Regions from separate parts of the Streptomyces sp. NPDC027672 genome, predicted to be linked through region 1. Evidence: riboswitches for the same ligand, from Rfam matches in the RefSeq annotation. Region 1 holds a riboswitch; each other region holds the start of a gene.
What was found. A riboswitch is a leader RNA that binds a small molecule or an ion and turns the genes downstream of it on or off. The one in region 1 is predicted to bind cobalamin.
Positions count from the first base shown of each region.

Region 2: another riboswitch for cobalamin. It lies ahead of nicT (Nickel transporter NicT); the one in region 1 lies ahead of ACZ4SV_RS01345 (ribonucleoside-diphosphate reductase subunit alpha).
Region 3: another riboswitch for cobalamin. It lies ahead of ACZ4SV_RS29160 (cobalamin biosynthesis protein); the one in region 1 lies ahead of ACZ4SV_RS01345 (ribonucleoside-diphosphate reductase subunit alpha).

Region 1 covers NZ_JBVHSO010000001.1:300,895-308,680, reverse strand. Annotated here, with positions in the region: gene def (peptide deformylase) at 1-18, shown strand, start outside; gene ACZ4SV_RS01355 (helix-turn-helix domain-containing protein) at 110-1,072, opposite strand; gene ACZ4SV_RS01350 (ribonucleotide-diphosphate reductase subunit beta) at 1,321-2,331, opposite strand; gene ACZ4SV_RS01345 (ribonucleoside-diphosphate reductase subunit alpha) at 2,331-4,700, opposite strand; adenosylcobalamin-variant (AdoCbl-variant) riboswitch at 4,839-4,935, opposite strand; gene mctP (monocarboxylate uptake permease MctP) at 5,218-6,846, opposite strand; gene ACZ4SV_RS01335 (DUF3311 domain-containing protein) at 6,843-7,106, opposite strand; gene ACZ4SV_RS01330 (GntR family transcriptional regulator) at 7,240-7,786, opposite strand, start outside.
Region 2 covers NZ_JBVHSO010000006.1:200,799-208,584, reverse strand. Annotated here, with positions in the region: gene ctaD (aa3-type cytochrome oxidase subunit I) at 1-847, shown strand, start outside; gene ACZ4SV_RS16770 (cytochrome C oxidase subunit I) at 844-1,194, shown strand; gene ACZ4SV_RS16765 (MIP/aquaporin family protein) at 1,279-2,226, opposite strand; gene ACZ4SV_RS16760 (DUF4142 domain-containing protein) at 2,526-3,263, shown strand; gene ACZ4SV_RS16755 (glycoside hydrolase family 13 protein) at 3,260-4,918, opposite strand; gene ACZ4SV_RS16750 (ArsR/SmtB family transcription factor) at 4,999-5,349, opposite strand; cobalamin riboswitch at 5,428-5,611, shown strand; gene nicT (Nickel transporter NicT) at 5,639-6,721, shown strand; gene ACZ4SV_RS16740 (nucleoside hydrolase) at 6,737-7,702, opposite strand.
Region 3 covers NZ_JBVHSO010000014.1:48,312-56,097, reverse strand. Annotated here, with positions in the region: gene ACZ4SV_RS29165 (cobyric acid synthase) at 1-1,363, opposite strand, end outside; gene ACZ4SV_RS29160 (cobalamin biosynthesis protein) at 1,360-2,304, opposite strand; cobalamin riboswitch at 2,404-2,544, opposite strand; gene ACZ4SV_RS29155 (hypothetical protein) at 2,735-2,962, opposite strand; gene ACZ4SV_RS29150 (inorganic phosphate transporter) at 2,997-4,304, opposite strand; gene ACZ4SV_RS29145 (lysozyme) at 4,448-5,206, opposite strand; gene ACZ4SV_RS29140 (class II aldolase/adducin family protein) at 5,653-6,444, shown strand; gene ACZ4SV_RS29135 (alpha/beta hydrolase) at 6,675-7,786, shown strand, end outside.

The sequences.
Region 1 (7,786 bases):
GTGGTCGCCAACGGCTGACGAGCACCGCGCACTTGGGCGCCCGGCCGGGAACCTCCCCGGCCGGGCGCCTTCGCATCGTGGCCCCGGCCCCGGCCGGTCCGGCGCGCGCTCAGGCGGCCTGCGGGCCCCGGAACGCGCGCCGGTAGGCGTTCGGGGTGGTGCCCAGCGCCCGCAGGAACTGGTGGCGCAGCGCCGCGGCCGTGCCGAAGCCGGTGCGCCAGGCGATCGCGTCCATGGTCTCGTCCGTGCCCTCCAGCAGCCGCTGGGCGAGCAGCACCCGCTGGCGCAGGAGCCAGCGGTAGGGAGTGGTGCCCGTCTCCTGCCGGAAGCGCCGGGCGAAGGTGCGCGGCGCCATGTGGGCGCGGGCGGCGAGCTGTTCGACGGTGACCTCCTGGTCGAGATGGGCCTCCATCCAGGCCAGCACCTCGCCGACGGTGTCGCAGGGCGCCTGCGGCAGGGGCCGCTCGATGAACTGCGCCTGCCCGCCGTCGCGGTGCGGCGGCACCACCATCCGGCGGGCGATCTTGTTGGCCACCTCCGGGCCCTGCTCCTTGCGCACGAGGTGCAGACAGGCGTCGATCCCGGCGGCGGTGCCGGCCGAGGTGATGACGGGGTCCTCGTCCACGTAGAGCACGTCCGGCTCGACCGTGAGCCGGGGGTAGCGCCGGGTGAGCTGCTCGGCGTGGTGCCAGTGCACCGCGCACCGCCGCTCGTCCAGCAGTCCCGCCGCGGCCAGCACGAACACCCCGGAGCAGACGCTGAGCACCCGGGTGCCCCGGTCCACCGCCCGCCGCAGCGCCGCCAGCAGCTCCTCCGGAAAGGCGCGCACCGCGTAGGCCTCACCGGCCGGTACGGCGATCAGGTCGGCCTCCTCCAGCCGCTCCAGACCGTGCGGCACGGACATGGTGAACCCGCCCTGGGCGCCCAGGGCGGGTCCCTCCGCCGAGACCACGGCGAAGTCGTACACCGGCAGCCCGTCGTCGCTGCGGTCGATGCCGAACACCTCGCACACGACACCCAGCTCGAAGGGGTGCACACCGTCGAGCAGGACGGCGGCCACGTTCGTCAGCATGCCCCCAGTGTGCCGCAGCGCTGGCAGGAATTCGAGGGTCTACGGCCGTACTGCCACTCCCGGTAAGGAGTGACCGGCGCGACAGTGGTGTCCATGAACGGAAACCAGATCGAAGGCCTCATCGGAATGAGCCTCACCCTTGGCATCCTGGTCCTGCTGATCCTCCCGTCCCTGTTCGGCGCGGTGCGCGACCGGCGCATCGACCGGCAGATCCGGGAGGCACAGGAGGCCCGGGAGGGGAGTCGGGATCAGAAGTCCTCGTCCAGGTCGACGGTGCCCTCCACCGCGACCTGGTACGCCGACGGACGGCGCTCGAAGAAGTTCGTCAGTTCCTGAACGCCTTGCAGCTCCATGAAGGAGAACGGGTTCTCGGAGCCGTAGATCGGCGCGAAGCCGAGGCGGGTGAGGCGCTGGTCGGCGACGCACTCCAGGTACTGGCGCATGGACTCGGTGTTCATACCGGGCAGGCCGTCGCCGCACAGGTCGCGGGCGAACTGCAGCTCGGCGGTGACGGCCTCCCGCAGCATGTCGGTGACCTGCTGCTGGAGCCGGTCGTCGAAGAGGTCCGGCTCCTCCTTGCGGACGGTGTCGACCACGTCGAAGGCGAAGCTCATGTGCATCGTCTCGTCGCGGAAGACCCAGTTGGTGCCGGTGGCCAGGCCGTGCAGGAGACCGCGGCTGCGGAACCAGTAGACGTAGGCGAAGGCGCCGTAGAAGAAGAGCCCCTCGATGCAGGCGGCGAAGCAGATCAGGTTGAGCAGGAAACGGCGGCGCTCGGCCTTGGTCTCCAGCCGGTCGATCTTCTCCACCTCGTCGATCCACCGGAAGCAGAACTCGGCCTTCTCGCGGATGGAGGGGATGTTCTCGACCGCGGCGAAGGCGGCGGCGCGGTCCTCCGGATCGGGCAGGTAGGTGTCCAGGAGGGTCAGGTAGAACTGGACGTGGACGGCTTCCTCGAAGAGCTGCCGGGACAGGTAGAGGCGGGCTTCGGGGGAGTTGATGTGCTTGTAGAGCGTGAGCACGAGGTTGTTGGCGACGATGGAGTCGCCGGTCGCGAAGAAGGCGACGAGCCGGCCGATGAGGTGCTGCTCCTCGGCGGTGAGCCTGGCCAGGTCGGTGACGTCGGAGTGGAGGTCGACTTCCTCGACGGTCCAGGTGTTCTTGATGGCGTCCCGGTAGCGCTCGTAGAAGTCCGGGTAGCGCATCGGGCGCAGCGTCAGCTCGAAGCCGGGGTCGAGCAGGTGGGTGTTACGGGACATTACTGGCAGGCCTCGCAGGACTCGGGGTTTTCCAGGGAGCAGGCGACCGCATCGGTATCCGGGGCGGCCTGCGCGGGGACGGCGGGCTGCGCCTGGGCGGCGCGGGCGATGCGCGTCGCGGGACGCGAGCGCAGGTAGTACGTCGTCTTGAGCCCGGACTTCCAGGCGTACGCGTACATCGAGGAGAGCTTGCCGATGGTCGGCGTCTCCAGGAACAGGTTCAGCGACTGCGCCTGGTCCAGGAACGGGGTGCGGGCGGCGGCCATGTCGATCAGGCCGCGCTGCGGGATCTCCCAGGCCGTGCGGTACAGCGCCCGGACGTCCTCGGGGATCCAGCGGAAGTCCTGCACGGAGCCGTTGGCCTCGCGCAGGGCCTCGCGGGTGCGGGCGTCCCACACGCCCAGTTCCTTCAGGTCCCGCACCAGGTAGGAGTTGACCTGGAGGAACTCACCGGACAGGGTCTCGCGCTTGAACAGGTTGGAGACCTGCGGCTCGATGCACTCGTACACCCCCGCGATGGACGCGATGGTGGCGGTCGGCGCGATCGCCAGGAGCAGCGCGTTGCGCAGGCCGGTCCGCGCGATCCGGGCGCGCAGCGCCTCCCAGCGCTCGGGCCAGGCGAACTCGACCCCGTAGTGGTCGGGGTGCAGGACGCCCCGGGCCGTACGGGTCTTCTCCCAGGCGGGCAGCGGGCCGTTGCGCTCGGCGAGGCCGGCGGACGCCTCGTAGGCCGCGAGCATGATCCGCTCGGCGATCCGGGTGGAGAGCTGCCTGGCCTCCGCGGAGTCGAAGGGCAGCCGTAGCTGGAAGAAGACGTCCTGGAGCCCCATCGCGCCGAGGCCCACCGGCCGCCACCTGGCGTTGGAGCGGCCCGCCTGCTCGGTCGGGTAGAAGTTGATGTCGACCACGCGGTCCAGGAAGGTCACGGCCGTGCGGACGGTGTCGTCCAGCCGCTCCCAGTCGATGTCCCCGTCGCGCACGAAGGCGCCCAGGTTCACCGACCCCAGGTTGCAGACGGCGGTCTCGCCGTCGTCGGTGACCTCCAGGATCTCCGTGCAGAGGTTGGAGGAGTGGACGACGTGGCCGGGCTCGGCGGTCTGGTTGGCGGTGCGGTTGGCGGCGTCCTTGAAGGTCATCCAGCCGTTGCCGGTCTGCGCCAGGGTCCGCATCATCCGGCCGTACAGCTCCCGCGCCGGCAGCGTCTTCCTGGCCAGGCCGGCGGCCTCGGCCCGGCGGTAGGCGGCGTCGAACTCCTCGCCCCACAGATCCACCAGCTCGGGCACGTCGGCCGGGGAGAACAGCGACCAGGACGCGTCGGCGGCGACCCGGCGCATGAACTCGTCCGGCACCCAGTGGGCCAGATTGAGGTTGTGCGTACGGCGGGCGTCCTCACCGGTGTTGTCCCGCAGCTCCAGGAACTCCTCGAGGTCGGAGTGCCAGGTCTCCAGGTAGACCGCCGCAGCGCCCTTGCGCCGGCCGCCCTGGTTCACCGCGGCGACCGAGGCGTCCAGGGTCTTCAGGAACGGCACGATGCCGTTGGAGTGCCCGTTCGTGCCCCGGATCAGCGAACCGCGCGAGCGGACGCGGGAGTAGGACAGCCCGATGCCGCCGGCGTGCTTCGACAGCCGGGCCACCTGGTGGTAGCGGTCGTAGATGGAGTCCAGCTCGTCCAGCGGGGAGTCCAGCAGATAGCAGGACGACATCTGAGGGTGGCGGGTGCCGGAGTTGAACAGGGTGGGGGAGGAGGGCAGGTAGTCCAGGCGGCTCATCAGCCGGTAGAGCGAGGCGACCTCGTCCACGGAGCGGACCGTGTCGTCCTCGGCCAGACCGCTCGCCACCCGCAGCATGAAGTGCTGGGGCGTCTCGATCACCTTGCGGGTGATCGGGTGGCGCAGCAGGTAGCGGCTGTGCAGGGTGCGCAGGCCGAAGTAGCCGAAGCGGTCGTCGGCGCCGTCCGCCACGGCGTCACCGGCCAGCGCGTCCAGCCGCCCGGCGTGCAGCCGGACGAAGTCCGCCGTGCGGTCGGCGATCAGGCCCTCGCGGTGCCCGACCGCGACGGACTCGGTGAAGGACGTCACCCCCTGCGAGGCGGCCTCGTCCCGGATCGCGAGCGTCAGCAGCCGGGCGGCCAGCCGGGAGTAGGCGGGGTCCTCGGCGATCAGGCCTGCGGCGGCCTCCGTCGCCAGCTCGCGCAGCTCCGCCTCGTCGGCCCGCGCGGACCGTCCGCGCAGCGCGGCGGCGGCGACCCGGCCGGGGTCGGCGTCGGGCAGATCGGCGGTCAGCTCGGTCAGGGTCCGCAGCAGAGCGGCACCGGGACCGTCGGTCTCCGGTGCGCTGACCGGAGCCGGGTCGGCTGGCGCGATGGTCACGTGGGGATCTCCCTCGCTCGGCACGGGGCCAGGCGGAGGGCAGGAGACGACCACGAGCACGCACGGCGCGCCGCGTCCCCCGGCCCACTCCACGAGGCCCGGACGTCGGAACACACCCGGGCCGGACGGCCGGGTGGGCTGACGGCAGGCGCTCGGACTCGACTGGCGCGCGGACGCGCCGGCACACCGTTGCGGGACAGTTCCGGATTCGCACCGGATTCCCCTGCGGCGACAGCGAGGACGAGCATACATCTAGTGCCGGGCTGTCCTTGCACCCCCAGATGTTGTGTCGCCGCGCCCGGGGGCCACCCGGACACGGGCGTCGGCGCCCCGCGCCCGCCCGGCCCGGGTGTGTTCCGGCGCCCGGCCCTGGGCCGCGCGGCCGACCGCGGGCGCCCCGGTCCCGGCCGCTCCGCCGAGTCCGCCGCAGGGTACGGCGACGGGCCGCCGGAAGCCTCGCTTCCGGCGGCCCGTCGCGGGTGCTACCCGGTGCCGTCCGCGCCCTTCAGGGCCTGTCTCAGTGACTGGCGCCTGCCGTCGCAGGCGGCAGCTCCACCTGGACACCGGGGTCGCCGGAGTCCGCCGTGTAGTCCTCCGGCCTGGTCTCGTCGATGCCCTCGGGGGCCTTCACGGCCTTCAGGACGACCGTCAGGACCACGGTGACCAGGACGTTCAGCGCGAACGCCGTCATGCCGATGTAGCCGATCTCACCGATGCCGGGGATCTCCTTGGCGTTGCCGCCGAAGTGCTTCTGCGTCGGCGAGGCGATGCCGTACGCGGCGACCGTGCCGTACACCATGCCGACCGCCCAGCCGGCCAGCAGCGCCCAGCGGTGGAACCAGCGGGTGAACAGGCCGCCGACCAGGGCCGGGAACGTCTGCAGGATCCAGATGCCGCCCAGGAGCTGGAAGTTGATGGCGACGGTCTTGTCCATGGTGAGGACGAAGATCAGGGCGCCGACCTTCACCAGCAGCGAGACCAGCTTGGAGACCTTGGTCTCCTGCGCCGGTGTGGCGTCCGGCTTGATGAAGTCCTTGTAGATGTTGCGGGTGAAGAGGTTGGCCGCCGCGATGGACATGATCGCCGCCGGGACCAGCGCGCCGATACCGATCGCCGCGAACGCCACGCCCGTGAACCAGTCCGGGAACATGTCCTCGAACAGCTGCGGGATGGCCAACTGCCCGTTGTCGACCTTCACTCCGGCCGCGATCGCCATGAAGCCCAGCAGGGCCAGCAGGCCGAGCATCAGGGAGTACAGCGGCAGGATCGTGGTGTTGCGGCGGATCACCTCACGGCTCTTGGACGACAGGGTCGCGGTGATCGAGTGCGGGTACATGAACAGCGCGAGCGCGGAGCCGAGGGCCAGCGTGGCATACGTCCACTGGCCCGCCTCGGCCGGCGCGAGCGCCCCGCGCGGTTTGTGGGTGACCGGGTTGACCTGGCTGAACGCGTGCCCGGCCTTGGCGAAGATGTCGTCGAACCCGCCCAGCTTGATGGGGATGTAGATGATCGCCACCGCGATGACGAGGTAGATCAGCCCGTCCTTGACGAACGCGATCAGCGCGGGCGCGCGCAGACCGGAGGAGTACGTGTAGGCCGCCAGCACGCCGAAGGCGATGAGCAGCGGCAGGTCCTTCACGAACCAGTTGGTGTCCTCGCCGCCGCCGACGCCCATCACGTCCAGCACCGCCTGGATGCCGACGAGCTGGAGCGCGATGTACGGCATCGTCGCCAGGATGCCGGTCACCGCCACCGCCAGCGACAGCCCCTTCGAGCCGAACCGGCCGCGCACGAAGTCGGAGGTGGTGACGTATCCGTGGCGGTGCGAGACCGACCACAGGCGGGGCAGGAAGGTGAAGATCAGCGGGTACACCAGGATCGTGTACGGCACCGCGAAGAAGCCGGACGCGCCCGCCGCGTAGATCGCCGCCGGTACGGCGACGAAGGTGTACGCCGTGTACAGGTCGCCGCCGAGCAGGAACCAGGTGATCCAGGTGCCGAAGGACCGTCCGCCCAGGCCCCATTCGTCCAGGGAGTGCTCGTTCTCGGCCCGGCGCCAGCGCGCGGCCAGGAAGCCCAGGACCGTGACGGCCAGGAAGAAGAAGATGAAGACGCCGAGCGCGACGCCGTTGACGCCGTCCTTCACCGTCCGGCACCGCCCCTCGTGGTCGCGCGGGCCTGCTGGTCACGCTGCCAGAGCTTGTACGCCAGCATGGTCAGCGCGGTGGAGATCAGCACCCAGAGCATCTGGTACCAGTAGAAGAACGGCACCCCGATGAACGTGGGGTCCACCTTGGCGTAGGAGCCGACCCACAGCATCGCCACGAAGGGCGCCACGAGACACACGGCGATGATCACCCTGACCGGTGTCACCACCGGTGGTCTCACTTCAGGTGTTTCGGACATCCACGGCTCCGTCCCCTCGCTGATCACCTGTGCAATGAGCAGGCAATCTAGGTGACGGAATCGGGACGGCGGAAGCCCTCGTCCGCATATCGGTATACCGATTCAGCGAACGCATCCGGACGTTATCGTGCCGTTACTCCACCGGCCGCTTCAGCCGGGCCACGAACTTGTACCGGTCCCCGCGGTACACCGACCGCACCCACTCCACCGGCTTGCCCTCGAGGTCCAGCGAGTGACGGGACAGCATCAGCATCGGCAGGCCCACGTCGGTGCCGAGCAGCCCGGCCTCGCGCGGTGTGGCCAGGGAGGTCTCGATGGTCTCCTCGGCCTCGGCGAGGTGGACGCCGTAGACCTCGGCGAGCGCGGTGTACAGCGAGGTGTACTTCACCAGCGAGCGCCTGAGGGCCGGGAAACGCTTGGCCGACAGATGGGTGGTCTCGATCGCCATCGGCTCGGCGTTGGCCATGCGCAGCCGCTCGATGCGCAGCACCCGGCCGCCCGCGGTGATGTCGAGCAACTCGGCGAGCCGGTCGTCGGCGGTGACGTACCCGATGTCCAGCAGCTGCGAGGTCGGCTCCAGACCCTGCGCCCGCATGTCCTCGGTGTAGGAGGTGAGCTGCAGCGCCTGGGAGACCTTGGGCTTGGCCACGAAGGTGCCCTTGCCCTGGATGCGTTCGAGC
Region 2 (7,786 bases), on a different contig from region 1:
CAAGCCGATCTTCGGCTACATGGGCCTGGTGGCCGCGACCATCGCCATCGCCGGCCTGTCGGTCACGGTGTGGGCGCACCACATGTTCGTCACCGGCGCCGTGCTGCTGCCGTTCTTCTCCTTCATGACCTTCCTGATCGCCGTGCCGACCGGGGTGAAGTTCTTCAACTGGATCGGCACCATGTGGAAGGGCAGCGTCTCCTTCGAGACGCCGATGCTGTGGGCGACCGGCTTCCTCGTGACGTTCCTCTTCGGCGGGCTGACCGGCATCATCCTGGCCTCGCCGCCCATGGACTTCCACGTCTCCGACACCTACTTCGTGGTGGCCCACTTCCACTACGTGGTGTTCGGCACGGTCGTCTTCGCGATGTTCGCCGGATTCCACTTCTGGTGGCCCAAGTTCACCGGCAAACTGCTCGACGAACGCCTGGGCAAGATCACCTTCTGGACGCTGTTCGTCGGCTTCCACGGCACCTTCCTGGTCCAGCACTGGCTGGGCGCCGAGGGCATGCCCCGCCGGTACGCGGACTATCTGGCCTCGGACGGCTTCACCGCGCTGAACACGCTGTCGACCGTCAGCTCCTTCCTGCTCGGCCTGTCGATGCTGCCGTTCCTCTACAACGTGTGGAAGACCGCCCGCTACGGCACACCGGTCACCCTGGACGACCCATGGGGCTACGGCCGTTCGCTGGAGTGGGCGACGTCCTGCCCGCCGCCCCGGCACAACTTCGTGACCCTGCCGCGGATCCGCAGCGAGTCCCCGGCCTTCGACCTGCACCACCCGGACATCGCGATGCGGGAGCAGGAGGGCTACGAGATCCCCACCAGCGACCGGAGCCGCGGATGAGCGGTCTGCCCCAGCGGGACACCGGCGCGGGCGGCGACCTCGGCAACGAGGTGGAGGGCTACCTGCTGTGGCAGGCCAGGATCGCGGAGGCGGAGCAGCGGGCGCGGGAGTTCACCGGCCCGCTGGACTGGCTGACGACGGCCCAGCGCGAGGAGATCGAGCGGTGCTACGTCACCGACAGCCTGCGCCGGGCCCGGGCGGACCTGGAGCGGATCGCCGCCCGGTGCGTGTCGCTGCGGGCCGAGTACGAGCAGCGCTACGCGGCCCTGCGGCGGCGCTGTGTGGCCGTGACGCTCGCGGTGTGCGCCGGCTGCACGGCCCTGGCCACGCTCCTGCTCGCGCTCTGACCCCCGGGACCGGCTCGCCGCCCGTCCGCCGCCCGGGGCTCTGACCTCCGGGACCGGCGCCACCGGTCCGGCCGCCCCCCGATGTCAGTCCTCGTCGCTCGTGCGGACCGGGGTCGAGCGTCCCGGCGGGGGCAGCTCGGCGAGCTGGGAGCGGACGACCAGGACGTCGCCGATGAACAGGTCGTAGACCAGGATGCCGATCGCCCCGCCGATCAGCGGGCCGACGATGGGGATCCACCAGTAGGCGCTGAAGGAACCGGACACGCTGCCGGGGAACGCCAGACTGCCCCAGCCGGCCGCGTAGGTGAACAGGCGCGGGCCGAAGTCACGGGCCGGGTTGATCGCGTAGCCCGCGTTGGCGCCGTAGGACATGCCGATGGCGGCCACGGCGAAGCCGATGACCAGCGGCCCGAGGTTGGCCCGCACGGCCTGGTTGCGCAGGTCGATGACGGCGGCGATCAGCATGAGCAGCAGGGCCGTGCCGACGATCTGGTCGATCAGCGGGCCCCAGATGCCGCCGTGGAAGTACGGGGCCGGGAAGGTCGCGAAGATCGAGAACGTGGTGTTCGTGTGCCCGTCGACCTTCGGTGCCGTCACCGTGCGGTCGAAGGTGTTGATCGCGTCGTGGTAGACGAGGTAGACCAGCGCCGCCCCGGTGAGCGCGCCGACGACCTGGGCGAACCAGTAGGGCAGGACCTTGGCCCAGGCGAAGCCCCGGCGCAGGGCCATGGCGAGGGTCACCGCCGGGTTGAGGTGGGCGCCGCTGACGCCGCCGGCGACGTAGACGCCGAACATGACGGCCAGGGCCCAGCCCCAGGTGACGAGCAGCCAGTCGCCGGCGGCCAGGAAGATCGTGGTGGGGGTGGCGGCCCGGCCGGAACCGGGGAGTGCGGCGACCGCCATCGCGACCACACCGCAGCCGAAGCAGATGAGGACGAAGGTCCCGAGGAACTCCGCCAGGCACTCGCCCAGCAGGCCGCCCCGGCTTCTGAGACGGGACGGCTTGACGAGCGCGGGGATGTCGACAGCCATGGAGGCCCCCTTTGAAGAGAGCAGTGCGGCCAATGTCCCTATATTGAGGCATAAAGCCACGCCGTGCAGGGTGAACGTCCCGCATCACCCGTACAGGAACCCGCTCCGGCCGTCCGGAAGAGGACCGCCGCGGTCCCGCGGGAGCGTTCGGCCTCCGGTCAGCGGACCGGGAGGATTCTTTGCCCGCGACGCTGATACGGACGGCCCCCGCGTCCGTACTGCTGTGCGTCCGAACGCCGGACGCGACCCCAGCAGGAGGAACGGTGCGCTTTTCGCGGAACGCGACGGGAACTGCGTTCGTGGGCGGTGCGATGGCCCTCACCCTCGCGGCGCTCGCCTACCCGGGCATGCTCGGCCTGAGCACGGTCTCCACCGCGCAGGACCGCGTCATCGCCGACACCCAGTGGGGGCCGCTCACCGAGCAGGACCGGGACTTCGTGGTGAAGGTCCGGGCGGCCGGGCTGTGGGAGTACCCGGTCGGGCGGATCGGGCTGCGCAAGGGCGCCTCCGAGGGCGTGCGCACGGCCAGCCGGCATCTCATCGACGGGCACGCCGCGCTGGACACCACCTGCCGGAAGATCGCGCCGATGCTGGACATCACGCTGCCCGACGTGGCCAGTCCCCAGCAGCAGGGCTTCGTGCGCCAGTTGGAGGCGGAGAGCGGCCGGCGGTTCGACACCGACTTCGCGAACATCCTGCGGATGACGCACGGCTCGATCTTCAACACGATCGCCAAGATCCGCTCCACCACCAAGAACGCGCTGGTGCGGGCCCTCGCCGACCAGGCCAACGACACCGTCCTGGACCACATCACGGTGATGGAGAAGACGGGTCTGGTCGACTTCGACCAGACCCTCTTCCAGCAGACCACCCCGCCCAAGCTGCCCGACTCCGACCTGACCCCGCCGCCCCCGTCCGCCGGCCGGCCCCAGGTGGTGCTCACCCCGCCGCCGACGGCCACCGCCACACCGGTGGACATCGACGGCATCGCGGGCGGCACCCCCGGGGCGGCGCCGGCCCCGGGCCGGACGCCCTAGGCCAGCCAGACGGTGGTGTCCGGGGGCAGCGTGCCGGCGGCCGGCAGCGGCGCGCTGGACAGCAGGACCTCACCGGCCGGCAGCGGCACCGGTCCGGCACCCAGGTTGGTGACGCAGCGCCAGGCGTCGGTGCGGCGGAAGTCCAGCACGTCGGCGGGCGCGTCCGGCGCCCAGTCCAGCGTCTCGCCGGCCAGCAGTTTGCGGCGCAGCCGCAGGGCCGTGCGGTACAGCTCCAGCGTGGAGCCCTCGGTGCCGGCCTGCGCCTCCACCGCGTAGCCGGCGAAGGACGCCGGCTGCGGCAGCCAGCCGGCCCCGGGCCCGAAGCCGTACGACGGTCCGGTCGTCGTCCACGGCAGCGGCACCCGGCAGCCGTCGCGGCCCTTGCGGACATGGCCGGTCTGCTCCCAGATCGGGTCCTGGAGCACCTCCGTGGGCAGATCGGCGACCTCGGGCAGCCCGAGTTCCTCGCCCTGGTAGAGATAGGCCGAGCCGGGCAGCGCCAGCATCAGCAGGGTCGCCGCGCGGGCCCGGCGCAGCCCCGCCGCCGGGTCGACCGCGGGCGCCGTGCCGCCGGAGAGCAGCCAGGCGGCCGGGTCGGTGCCGGGCGGCAGCATCAGCCGGGAGGCGTGCCGTACGACGTCGTGGTTGGACAGCACCCAGGTCGCGGAGGCCCCGGCGGAGCGGGCGGTGGCCAGGGAGCCGGTGATGACCTCGCGCAGCTCCGCCGCGTCCCAGCCCGCCTCCAGGTACTCGAAGTTGAACGCCTGGCCGAGTTCGTCCGGGCGGGCGTACAGCGCGCGGCGCGGGCCCGGCACCCAGGCCTCGGCGACGGCCGTGCGCGGCGGGCTGTAGGCGTCGAAGACCTTGCGCCAGTCGCGGTAGATCTCGTGCACCTCGTCGCGGTCCCAGTAGGGGTGGCTGCCCGGTGCCATCCGGGGCAGGGCGGCCTCGCCGGTCGCGCCGATGTCGCCGAGGTCGCGCAGCGGCTCGGTGAGGTCCTTGGCCATGCCGTGGGCGACGTCCACCCGGAAGCCGTCGACGCCCCGGTCGGACCAGAAGCGCAAGGTGGCGCGGAAGTCGGCGCGGACCTCCTCGTGGTCCCAGGCGAGGTCGGGCTGTTCGGGGGCGAAGAGGTGGAGGTACCACTCGCCGTCGGGCACCCGGCGCCAGGCGCTGCCGCCGAAGACGGACTGCCAGTCGGTGGGCGGGTGTTCGCCGTGCGCGCCCCGGCCGGGCCGGAAGACGTACCGGTCCCGGGCGGGCGAGCCGGGGCCGGCCCGCAGCGCCTCCTGGAACCAGCGGTGCAGGTGGGAGGTGTGGTTGGGGACGACGTCCACGACGACCTTCAGGCCGAGCCGGTGCGCCTCGGCGACCAGGGCGTCGAAGTCGTCCAGGGTGCCGAGGCGTTCGTCGACCCCGCGCGGGTCGATGACGTCGTAGCCGCCGTCGGCGAGCTCGGACGGGTAGAACGGGCTCAGCCACAGGGCGTCCACGCCGAGCGCGGCGAGGTGGTGCAGCCGCTCGGTGACGCCCCGCAGGTCGCCGAGGCCGTCTCCGTCGGCGTCGGCGAAGCTGCGCGGATAGACCTGGTAGACGACGGCCTGCCGCCACCAGTCGGGGTTCCTGGACGAGAGGTCCGGCGAGAGGTCGGCCATACGGGCTCCCAAGGGACGGACGACGGTACAGAACCTGTATCTGTCCACCTTGCCCGGAAAGGGAACCTTCGCGCGCGCGGTCAGGCGGTGCAGTGCTCCAACAAGCCCTGTACCTCCGCGTCCACCACCCGGTAGCGCACCACGCGCCCCTCTTTCTCGCCCGCCACCACGCCGGCCGCCCGCAGCAGCCGCAGGGCCTGGGAGACGGCCGGGTCGTTCATGCCCGTGGCGATCGCGAGGTCGGAGACGGCCAGCGGGCCGGTGCGGTGCAGGGCGAGCAGCAGCGCGAGCCGGTTGGCGTCGGCCAGGAGCGAGAAGCGGTCGGCCCAGCCGCGCAGACGGCCGGCGTCACCGATGGCGGCGATCGCCTCGCACACCCGGTGACCGTCGATGGTCCGGCGGCCGGCACGGTCGGCAGGCACGAGATGCATGCCCCCATCCTCCCAGGCAGCGGTGTGATCTTGAATACCTGCGCAGGTACGCAGCTATGCAGGAAACCACGTGCCCCTCTACGGTGGGCGGGCCGTGGTGTTCGGGAAGTCGATGCAAGGTCGACGCGGCCCTCGCCACTGTGATCGGGGAGTTCCCGTTCCGTCCGGCACGCGCCGGGCCACTGGTCCTACGACCGGGAAGGCAGGAACGGCGGACGCACGACCCGTAAGCCAGGAGACCGGCCACGGCACTCACGAAGTGATCCACGAGGTGCTGGAGCGTGAACCTATGGCCAATGCTGCTGTCTTCCGCTGGCGACGCGAGGACACCGTCAAGACGGCGGGACTGCTGGCGGTGATCGTCGCCTTGCACGCCGTCGCCTTCGGCATCCTCTTCCTGCTCGTCACCCCCGAGCACTACACGGTCGGCGGTGACGTCTTCGGGGTCGGGCTCGGCATCACCGCCTACACGCTCGGCATGCGGCACGCCTTCGACGCCGACCACATCGCGGCGATCGACAACACCACCCGCAAGCTGATGGCCGACGGCAAGCGGCCGGTGTCGGTGGGCTTCTGGTTCGCGCTCGGCCACTCCAGCGTCGTGGTGCTGCTGGCCCTGCTGATCGCGGGCGGCACCTCGCTGGCCGGCAAGGTGATGAACGAGGGCTCGGCCACCCACCAGGTGCTCGGCTTCCTCGGCACGACGGTCTCCGGCACGTTCCTGTACCTGATCGCCGCGCTGAACCTGGTCGCGCTGGCGGGCATCCTCAAGGTGTTCCGGTCGATGCGCGCGGGCACCTACGACGAGAGGGAGCTGGAGGCGCACCTGGACTCGCGCGGTTTCATGAACCGAGTCCTCGGCCGGCTGACGAAGTCGGTCTCCCGGCCCGGCCAGATGTACCCGCTGGGCTTCCTCTTCGGCCTGGGCTTCGACACGGCCACGGAGGTCACGCTGATGGTGATGGCGGGCTCGGGCGCGGCGGCCGGCCTGCCCTGGTACGCGATCCTGTGCCTGCCGCTGCTGTTCGCCGCCGGGATGAGCCTGTTCGACACCCTCGACGGCACGTTCATGAACTTCGCCTACCAGTGGGCCTTCTCCAACCCCGTCCGCAAGGTGTTCTACAACCTCGCCATCACCGGCCTGTCCATCGCCGTCGCCTTCTTCATCGGCACCATCGAGCTGGTCGGCGTCCTGCACGAGAAGTTCGGCCTGCACGACGAGGTCACCGGCTGGATCGCCGGCCTGGACCTGGACAACGTCGGCTATCTCATCGTCGGCCTGTTCGTGGTGGTGTGGGCGGCGGCGCTGGCGTACTGGAAGGTGGCCAAGGTCGAACAGCGCTGGACCCCCCGCCCCGCCGACTCGGGCTGACCGCCGCCCCGGACGCTACGGCCGGGCCACCGTCTCCAGGTACAGCCGCACGTACCGGTCGACGTCCACGTCCAGCGCCACGTCCACGAGGGCCCGTTCGCGGCCGCCCTCGTGGAGTTCGGACTCGCCGGGGCGCAGGCGGCGGTCGACGACGGTCTGGCCCCGGGTGGGGCCGGGGGCGAGGGAGACCTCGACCGGCAGGCGCCGGGTGGTGAGGCCGGCCGGGTCGGCGACCGCGCACACCGCGCCCGCGTCGCCGAGACCGCCCGCCTCCTCGGCCTCCGGCGCCTCGCCCTGGGCGGTGGGCCGGTGGGCGAGGAGTTCGCCGGCCAGCCGGGTGCCGGGCTCGGCGCTCGCGCGCAGCCGGTGCACCTCCTCGGCGGGGACCACGACCCGGGTGAACACGTCCAGGCCGTACATCGTGACCGGCACACCGGCCGTGAGCAGGATGGCCGCCGCCTCCGGGTCGTGCCAGACGTTGAACTCCGCGACCGGGGTCGCGTTGCCGGTGGTCACGGCGCCGCCCATGAACACGATCCGCTCGATGTTCCGGGTCACCTCGGGGTGGGTGCGCAGCAGCAGCGCGATGTTGGTCAGCGGGGCGGTCGGGATCAGGGTGACGGGGCGCGGGGAGGCGAGGATCTCCCGGTGCAGCAAGGTCACCGCGTCCACGTCGGCGGCGGTCCGGGCGGGCGCGGGCAGCCCCAGGTCGCCCATGCCGTCGACGCCGTGCACCGGCGCCGTACGGGCCGGCTCGATCAGCGGCCGCTCGGCGCCCCGGGCCACCGGGACCCGGGGGGCGCCGGCCTGTTCCAGCACGGTCAGGGTGTTGCGGACCACGCCGTCCACGTCGGTGTTGCCGGCCACGCAGGTCACCGCCCTGAGGTCGAGCCCGGGGTGGCGTACGGCGAAGAGCAGGGCCAGGGCGTCGTCGACCCCGGTGTCGCAGTCGATGATCACGGGAATGGGCTGACCGGTCACGGCGGACTCCTTCCGTCGAGCCGACGATAGATCACCCCGGCGCGCCGGGACCGGCCGTCCCCGGCATCCACGGTTCCGGGACGC
Region 3 (7,786 bases), on a different contig from region 1:
CGGCCACCTCGCGCAGGAACGCCCGCCGGAAACCGTCCGACTCCAGCGAGCCGTGCCAGTGGGTGCCCCAGGTCTGGCCGACCCGGCAGCCGTCCAGGAAGGGTTCGCCGCCGGTGACCGTGGCCACGCCGTGGTGGATCTCGTAGCCGTCGACCCGCTCGCCGAGGGCCGTCCCGCTCGGCCGGGTGAGGGTCTTCTCGCGGGCGAAGCGCACCCGGACGGGCAGCACGCCGAGACCGGGCACGGCGCCGGCCCGCGACTCCACCTCGTCCTCGATGTGCTCGCCGAGGATCTGGAAGCCGCCGCACACCCCGAGGACCGGGCGCCCCTCGGCCGCCCGGCGGACCAGGGCGTCGGCGAGGCCGCGTTCGCGCAGCCACGCCAGGGCCCGCACGGTGCCGCGGGTGCCCGGGACCACCACCAGGTCGGCGTCCGCCAGCTCCTCCGGGCGGTCCACGAACCGCACCACGACACCCGGTTCGGCGGCCAGCGCGTCCACGTCGGTGAAGTTGGACATCAGCGGGATCGCGCACACCGCGACCCGCAGGACGTCCGCGCCGACCGGGGGAGTCACCGCGGACTCGCGCACCGTGCCGCGCAGCGAGACCCTCCCCCACGCTCGGCTGCGCTCGCGCGGGGGGACCCCCATCCCGTCCTCCTCGTCGATGCCGAGCCCGTGCCGGAACGGCAGCACGCCGTACGTCCGCCGCCCGGTGAGGCCGCGCAGCATCTCCAGGCCCGGTTCCAGCAGGGAGACGTCACCGCGGAACTTGTTCACCAGGAACCCGGCGACCAGTTCCTGGTCCTCGGGCGAGAGCAGGGCGACCGTGCCGAAGAACGAGGCGAAGACGCCGCCGCGGTCGATGTCGCCGACGACGAGCACCGGCAGCCGCGCGCCCCGCGCGATACCCATGTTGACGATGTCGGTCCGCCGCAGGTTGATCTCGGCCGGACTGCCCGCGCCCTCGCAGATCACCGCGTCATACGTGCCCCGCAACTCGGCCAGGCAGTCCAGCACCGTGCCCAGCAGCCGCTGCTGGCGCCCGCCGTGGTAGCCGCGCGCGCTCAGCTCGCCCACCGGCTTGCCGAGCAGCACGACCTGGCTGCTCTGCTCGCCGCCGGGCTTGAGCAGCACCGGGTTCATCAGCGCGGTCGGCTCGATCCGGCACGCCTGGGCCTGCATGGCCTGCGCCCGGCCGATCTCCGCGCCCTGGCGCGTCACGAACGAGTTCAGGGACATGTTCTGCGCCTTGAACGGCGCCACCTTCACGCCCTGGCGCACCAGCCAGCGGCAGATACCGGCCGTCACGACGCTCTTGCCGGCGTCGGAGGTGGTGCCGGCCACGAGGAGACCACCGTTCACTTCCCACGTCCCTTCAGGAGTGCGCGCGCGGCGGCCGTGGCGCCCAGGGCGAGCAGGCCGACGCGGCGGGAGAGCCGTACGGCCCGGTCGATGTCGGTGACCCGGACCGGCCGTCCGGCACCGCCGTTGAGCACGGGCCGGTGCTCGACCCGGCCGCCGTAGGACAGCGTGCCGCCCAGCCGGACACCGAGGGCGCCGGCGAAGGAGGCCTCCACGGGACCGGCGTTGGGGCTGGGGTGCCGGCGCGCGTCGGCCCGCCAGGCGCGCAGGGCGCCCCGCGGGTCCGGTCCGGCCACGGCGGCGAGCACGGCGGTCAGCCGGGCCCCGGGCCAGCCGGCGACGTCGTCGAGGCGGGCGGAGGCCCAGCCGTAGCGCCGGTGGCGGGGCGACTTGTGACCCACCATCGCGTCCAGGGTGTTGACCGCACGGAACCCGAGCAGCCCCGGGACCCCGGCCACCGCTCCCCACACCAGCGCGCCGACCACGGCGTCGGAGGTGTTCTCGGCGACCGACTCGACCACGGCCCGGGCGATGCCGTCGGCGTCCAGCGCCTGCGGGTCCCGGCCGCACAGGTGGGGCAGCCGGGCGCGGGCGGCCTCGAGGTCGCCCGCCTCCAGGGCGCGGCCGACGGCACGGGCCTCCCGGGCGAGCGAGGTGCCGCCCACCACGGCCCAGGTGGCGGCGGCGGTCAGCGCGACGGAGGCGGCGGGACAGGGGCGTACGGCACGGACGGCCAGCGCGCCCAGAGCGACGGCGCCACCGGCGCACACGACGGTGTGCACGGCGCCCCAGCCGCGGTGGTCGTGCCACAAGGCGCCTTCCACGGCCGTGGCCGCCCGGCCGAACGCGGCGACCGGATGCCCGCGGCGCGGATCGCCGAGGAGCAGATCACCGAGGAGGCCGGCGGCGGCACCGTACGCATATGTGCGATCGGCACCCATCGGCTCAGCCGGCCGTGGGCGCGGGAGCGGTCCTGGTACGGGTCCTCGGGCAGCCGAGCATGGCGATTCATGTCCTCACTCAGGGTGTCCACGCCCTGGTTCGACGAAATCGGCGGTGAGAGTTCCTGGCTCCCGGGGGTTCTTCCCCGGTGACAGTGGCGGGACCGCGCCGGATTCGCACCGGCTTCCTCTCCTGCCGCCGTAGATGGCCTGGGCAGTCCACCACGCGCCCGGAACGGCCGTCAACTCGCCTTTGACCTGGGATGCCCGACTGTGCTGAGGCCCACATCGCCGGGGTGCCGGACGGCTGCGGGCGCCCTGCCGCACGGGCCCCGCGAGCACGCGTACGCCCCGCCGGTTCAGCGGGGCGTACGGGAAGAACGGGGCGAACGGGGGCGCTGGGCGCGGACCGGGGACCGGGGACCGGCGGTCAGCCCTTGGCCGTGATCAGGTGGATGCCGTAGGCCACCGCCGCCGCGCAGGCCGCGAAGCAGACGTAGGCGCCGGTGACGGCGAAGGCGGCGGAACCGCCCTGGGCCGCGGCCCGCTCGCGGCGGGACAGGCCGTTGATGCCGAGGGTGAACAGCGCCACCACGCCCACCGTGAACGCGACGCTGACGCCGAAGACGGAGCCGAGGGCCGCCCAGTCGATTGTCATGGGGATGCTTCCTTCAGTAACCGGGTGCTCGGGGTCAGACCGTGGCGGCCGGCGGGACGGCCGGGGCCGGCTCGGCTGCCGGGGCGGGGATCGTGGCCGTCAGACCGGCGGGCGTCAGGTCCGTGGTGACCCTGGCCGTCAGGCTCCCGGCGGCCTGGGCCGGCACGTGGGCGGTGACCGTGCCGGCGGGCGGCGGGGTCACCGCGGCGATGGCGGTGGTGACCACACCGGCCGGCTCCTCGGTCCCGGCGACCACGTTGGTGTGGTCGACGACCTCGCGGCGGGAGATCTTCCAGATCGCGGCGCTCGCGGCGACCAGGAAGACGGCGACGGCGGCGGTGCCCCCGTCACCCAGGCCGGTGACGGCCTCGGCGCCCGCGCCGACCAGCGCGGCGGCCGGCAGGGTGAGCACCCAGGCGACGGCCATGCGGGTCGCGGTGGACCAGCGGACCACGCCGCCCTTGCGGCCGAGCCCCGCGCCCATCACCGAGCCGGAGACGACATGGGTGGTGGAGAGGGAGAAGCCGAGGTGGGAGGAGGCCAGGATGGCGGTCGCGGCGCTGGTCTGCGCGGCGAAGCCCTGGCGCGGCTCCAGGTCGGTCAGACCGGTGCCCATGGTGCGGATGATCCGCCAGCCGCCGATGTAGGTGCCGAGCGCGATGGCCATACCCGCGGAGAGGATCACCCAGGTGGGAGGGTTGGAACCGGGGCTGATGGCGCCGCCCGCGATCAGGGCGAGGGTGATGATGCCCATCGTCTTCTGGGCGTCGTTGGTGCCGTGGGCGAGGGAGACCAGGCCGGCGGAGGCGATCTGGCCGGCGCGGTAGCCCTTGCGGGTGGCCTGGTCGTCGGCGCCGCCGCCGATGCCGTAGGAGAGGCGGGTGGCCAGCAGCGAGGCGAGGCCCGCCACGACCGGCGCGGCGACGGCCGGCAGCAGCACCTTGGTGACCAGCACCTCGCCGTGGACGGCGCCGAAGCCGGCGGAGGCGACGGTGGCGCCCACCAGGCCGCCCATCAGGGCGTGCGAGGAGCTGGAGGGCAGGCCCACCAGCCAGGTCAGCAGGTTCCAGAGGATCGCGCCCACCAGGGCGGCGAAGATGACCTCGGGACGGATGCCGCTCTCGTCGACGAGACCCTTGGAGATCGTGTTCGCGACCTCCACGGAGAGGAAGGCGCCCACAAGATTGAGGCCGGCGGACATGGCCACCGCGATCTTGGGCTTCAGGGCGCCTGTGCTGATGGTGGTGGCCATCGCGTTGGCGGTGTCGTGGAAACCGTTCGTGAAATCGAACGCGAGAGCGGTTACCACCACAATCGCGAGGATCAGCGAGAAGCTTTCCATTTACCCAGGCAATCGTTCGAGGTCGTTGGCTGGTCGAACGTAGGCAAGCTGGGTGAACGGAAGATGAACTGGGACGGGCGCATGCGTGTCCGAAACACGTGCCCCGGGTTCCGCTTCGCGCCGTCGGGCCGGGCGCCCCTTGGCTACCGGTCCCGGGCGAAGATCCGCAGCCGGTCCAGGGTCCCGTTGAAGAGATTCTGGTCACCCGGCAGCGTGCCCGCCGCGCCGTACTGCCAGAACGTCCAGTACTGCCAGCCGCCGGGCAGCGTGCCCGGCCGGGAGGTGCCGTGCCGGGCGATCCACAGCGGGTGGTTCTTGGAGAAGGCACGGCTGTTGCCGGTGCACAGCTTCCACCACTGCGTCGTCGTGTAGATCACCGGGCGCCGGCCCGTCCGCCGCCTGACCTCGTCGCTGAACGCGCGGATCCAGCGGACCATCTGCGCCTTGCCCAGCCCGTAGCACCGGCGCGTCGCGCTGTACGGGTTGTACTCGATGTCGAGCGCCGGCGGCAGCGTCCAGCCGTCCGCCCGCCAGCCGCCGCCGTGCTCCACGAAGTACGCCGCCTGCCGGGTGCCCGAGGACCGGTCCGGCAGGGCGAAGTGGTACGCGCCCCGCAGCAGCCCGGCGTCACGGGCGCCGGTGTACTGCCCGGAGAAGTAGGGATTGCGGTAGGTCGTGGACTCGGTCGCCTTGACGTAGACGAACCGCGCGCCCTTGGAGCGGGCGGCCGGCCAGTTCACGCGCTTCTGGTGCGAGGAGACGTCATGGCCCCTGGGCCCCTTCGGCAGCTTGGCCGCCGGGGACTGCGCCCGCAGCGACCCGGTCCGCTCCGCGGGCCCGGCCGGCCCCGGGAACCCGGCCGCCGGCCGGGCGCCCGCCGTCACCGTGGCCCCGGCGGTCACCCCGGCCGCGGGGGCCGCCGCCTTGGCTGTCACTCTCGCCTCGGGGGCCGCCGCCTTGGCCGTCACTCTCGCCTCGGGAGTCGGAACCTTGGGAGTCACCGTCGCCCCGGGGGCCACCGGAGCCTCGGCGGGCACCGGAGCCTCGGCGGGCACCGGCGGCCCGGCCGACGCGGTGGCGGTGCCCGTGACGGCGAGGGCCACCACCGTGGCCGTCGCCAGGACACCGGCGCGGCGGCGGGCAAGGGTGTGGTCGCGGGGCATGCGTCTCCCGGGGTGGCGGACTTCGGGCGCCCCTCGCCCGCACGGGCGGCGGTCGCCCCGTGGGCAAGCGGGATCATTGAAGGCCGGTCGGTCACGCGATGTGGGCAGATTTCAGGCGTTTCGCACCGGAATCAGCCCGTTCGGCCGACCCCGCCCGTCCGGCGGCCGGCTGGCAGGATCGGCACATGGCTGAACGGCGACAGAACACGGACGACGGACGGCGGCACACGGACGACGGCCGGCAGGACGTACCGCCGGACGCGGCAGGGCAGGACGTACCGCCGGTCGCGGCAGGGCAGGACCTACCGCCGGACGTGGCACGGCAGGACGTACCGCCGGACGTGGCGCGGCTCTGGACGGAGCTGGTCGCTACGGCGCGCCGGACGGTCGCCGACGGGCTGGTGGTCGGCACCTCCGGCAACGTCTCCGCCCGCCTCGGCGACCTCGTGCTGGTCACCCCCTCGGGCGTGCCCTACGACCGGCTCACGCCCGCCGATCTCACCGGCGTCGACCTCACCGGCCGCCAGGTGCTCGGCACGCTCCGCCCGACCAGCGAACTGCCCATGCACCTCGCCGTCTACCGCACCACCGACGCCCGCGCGGTCGTGCACACCCACGCCGTGCACGCCACCGCCGTCTCCACACTCGTCGCCGAACTGCCGCCGGTGCACTACATGACCGCCGCGCTCGGCGGCCCCGTCCGGGTCGCGCCCTACGCCGCCTACGGCACCGGCGAACTGGCCGGGAACATGCTCCGCGCCCTGGCCGGCCGCTCCGGCTGCCTGCTGCAGAACCACGGCACGGTCACCTACGGCGACACCCTCGACCAGGCCTACGACCGCACCGCGCAGCTCGAGTGGATGTGCCGGCTGTGGCTGACGGCGTCGGCGGTGCCCGGTCTGACACCGACTTTGCTGACCGAGGCACAACTGGAGGAGGCCGGGGCACGCTTGAAGGGGTACGGCCAACGGAGGTGACCCCTTTGCCGAGCAGCGACGCGTTCCCCCGCCGCACGCCCCTGCCCGCCCCGTCCCGCTCCCTGCCCTCCTACCTGAAAACCCTGACCGGCCTGGTCCGCCCGGCCGGCGACGGCACCCGGCCCCGGCGCGCCCGGCCGGCGCCGCCCCGCCCGCCCGGCCGCCACCGCCCGTCACTCCCGGCCGGCCTTCCGCTGGCCGACGGCCGCGGCCCCCACGACACTGGTGCCGTGCGCACTGCCAAGGCGACCGCCGCCGGACTCACCGCCGTCCTGGCCGCCGGCACGGCCTCCGTGGTCGCCGGCCGGCTCGCCAGCGACGCCGCGCTCAGGGCGCCCGCGGGCCGCCCGCTGCCCACCGAGCCCCGGCTCACCGTGCACGGCACGGGCGCCGGCGGGATCACGCTCACCCGCGACCTGGCCACCCTGCGCCCCGGCGTCTACGGCCTGGCCGGCGACGGCTCGCACGCGGTCGTCGGCCCCGTCCTGGAGTCGGCCGAGCACACCGCCGACACCGTCGTACGGCGCCTGGACCGCGTCACCCACGGCACCTTCGCGGCCGGTGACGCGGCCTGGCTCACCCCCAACCTGTACGTCGGCAACCCCGCCAGTGCCCTCGGCCTCGACCACGCCGACGTCGACGTGCCCGGCGAACTCGGCGCGCTGCCCGCCTGGTTCGTGCCCGGCCACCGGGACACCTGGGTGATCGCCGTGCACGGGCTCGGCACCACCCGGGAACACGCCCTGAACGTCATGGGCTTCCTGCACGGCCGCCGGCTGCCGGTCCTCGCCCTCGCCTACCGCGGCGACCTCGGCGCGCCCCGCCCGCCGGACGGCCTCAACCACCTCGGCCAGACCGAGTGGCGGGACGTCGAGGCGGCGATCCGCTACGCCGTCCGCTACGGCGCCCGCCGGGTCGTCCTGCTCGGCTGGTCCACCGGCGCCACGATGGTCCTGCGCGCCGCCGCGCACTCCGCGCTGCGCGACCGTGTCTCCGGGCTGGTCCTGGACTCGCCGGTGCTCGGCTGGGCGGCCACGCTGCGCGCCCTGGCCAGGGCCCGGCACACCCCGAGGCCGCTGCTGCCGCTCGCCGTGCGGGCCGCGCAAGGCCGGGCCGGACTGCACGCCGACCGGGCCGCGGAGGCCGCCTGGACCGACCGGCTCCGGGTCCCCGCCCTGGTCGTCCACGGCCCGGACGACGAGGTCGCCCCATGGGAGTACTCCCGCCGGCTGGCCCGGCGCCGCCCCGACCTCGTCGCCCTGCACACCGTCCCGCACGCCCCGCACGCGGCGATGTGGAACGCGGACCCCGAGGAGTACGAGGAACGGCTGCGCCGCTTCCT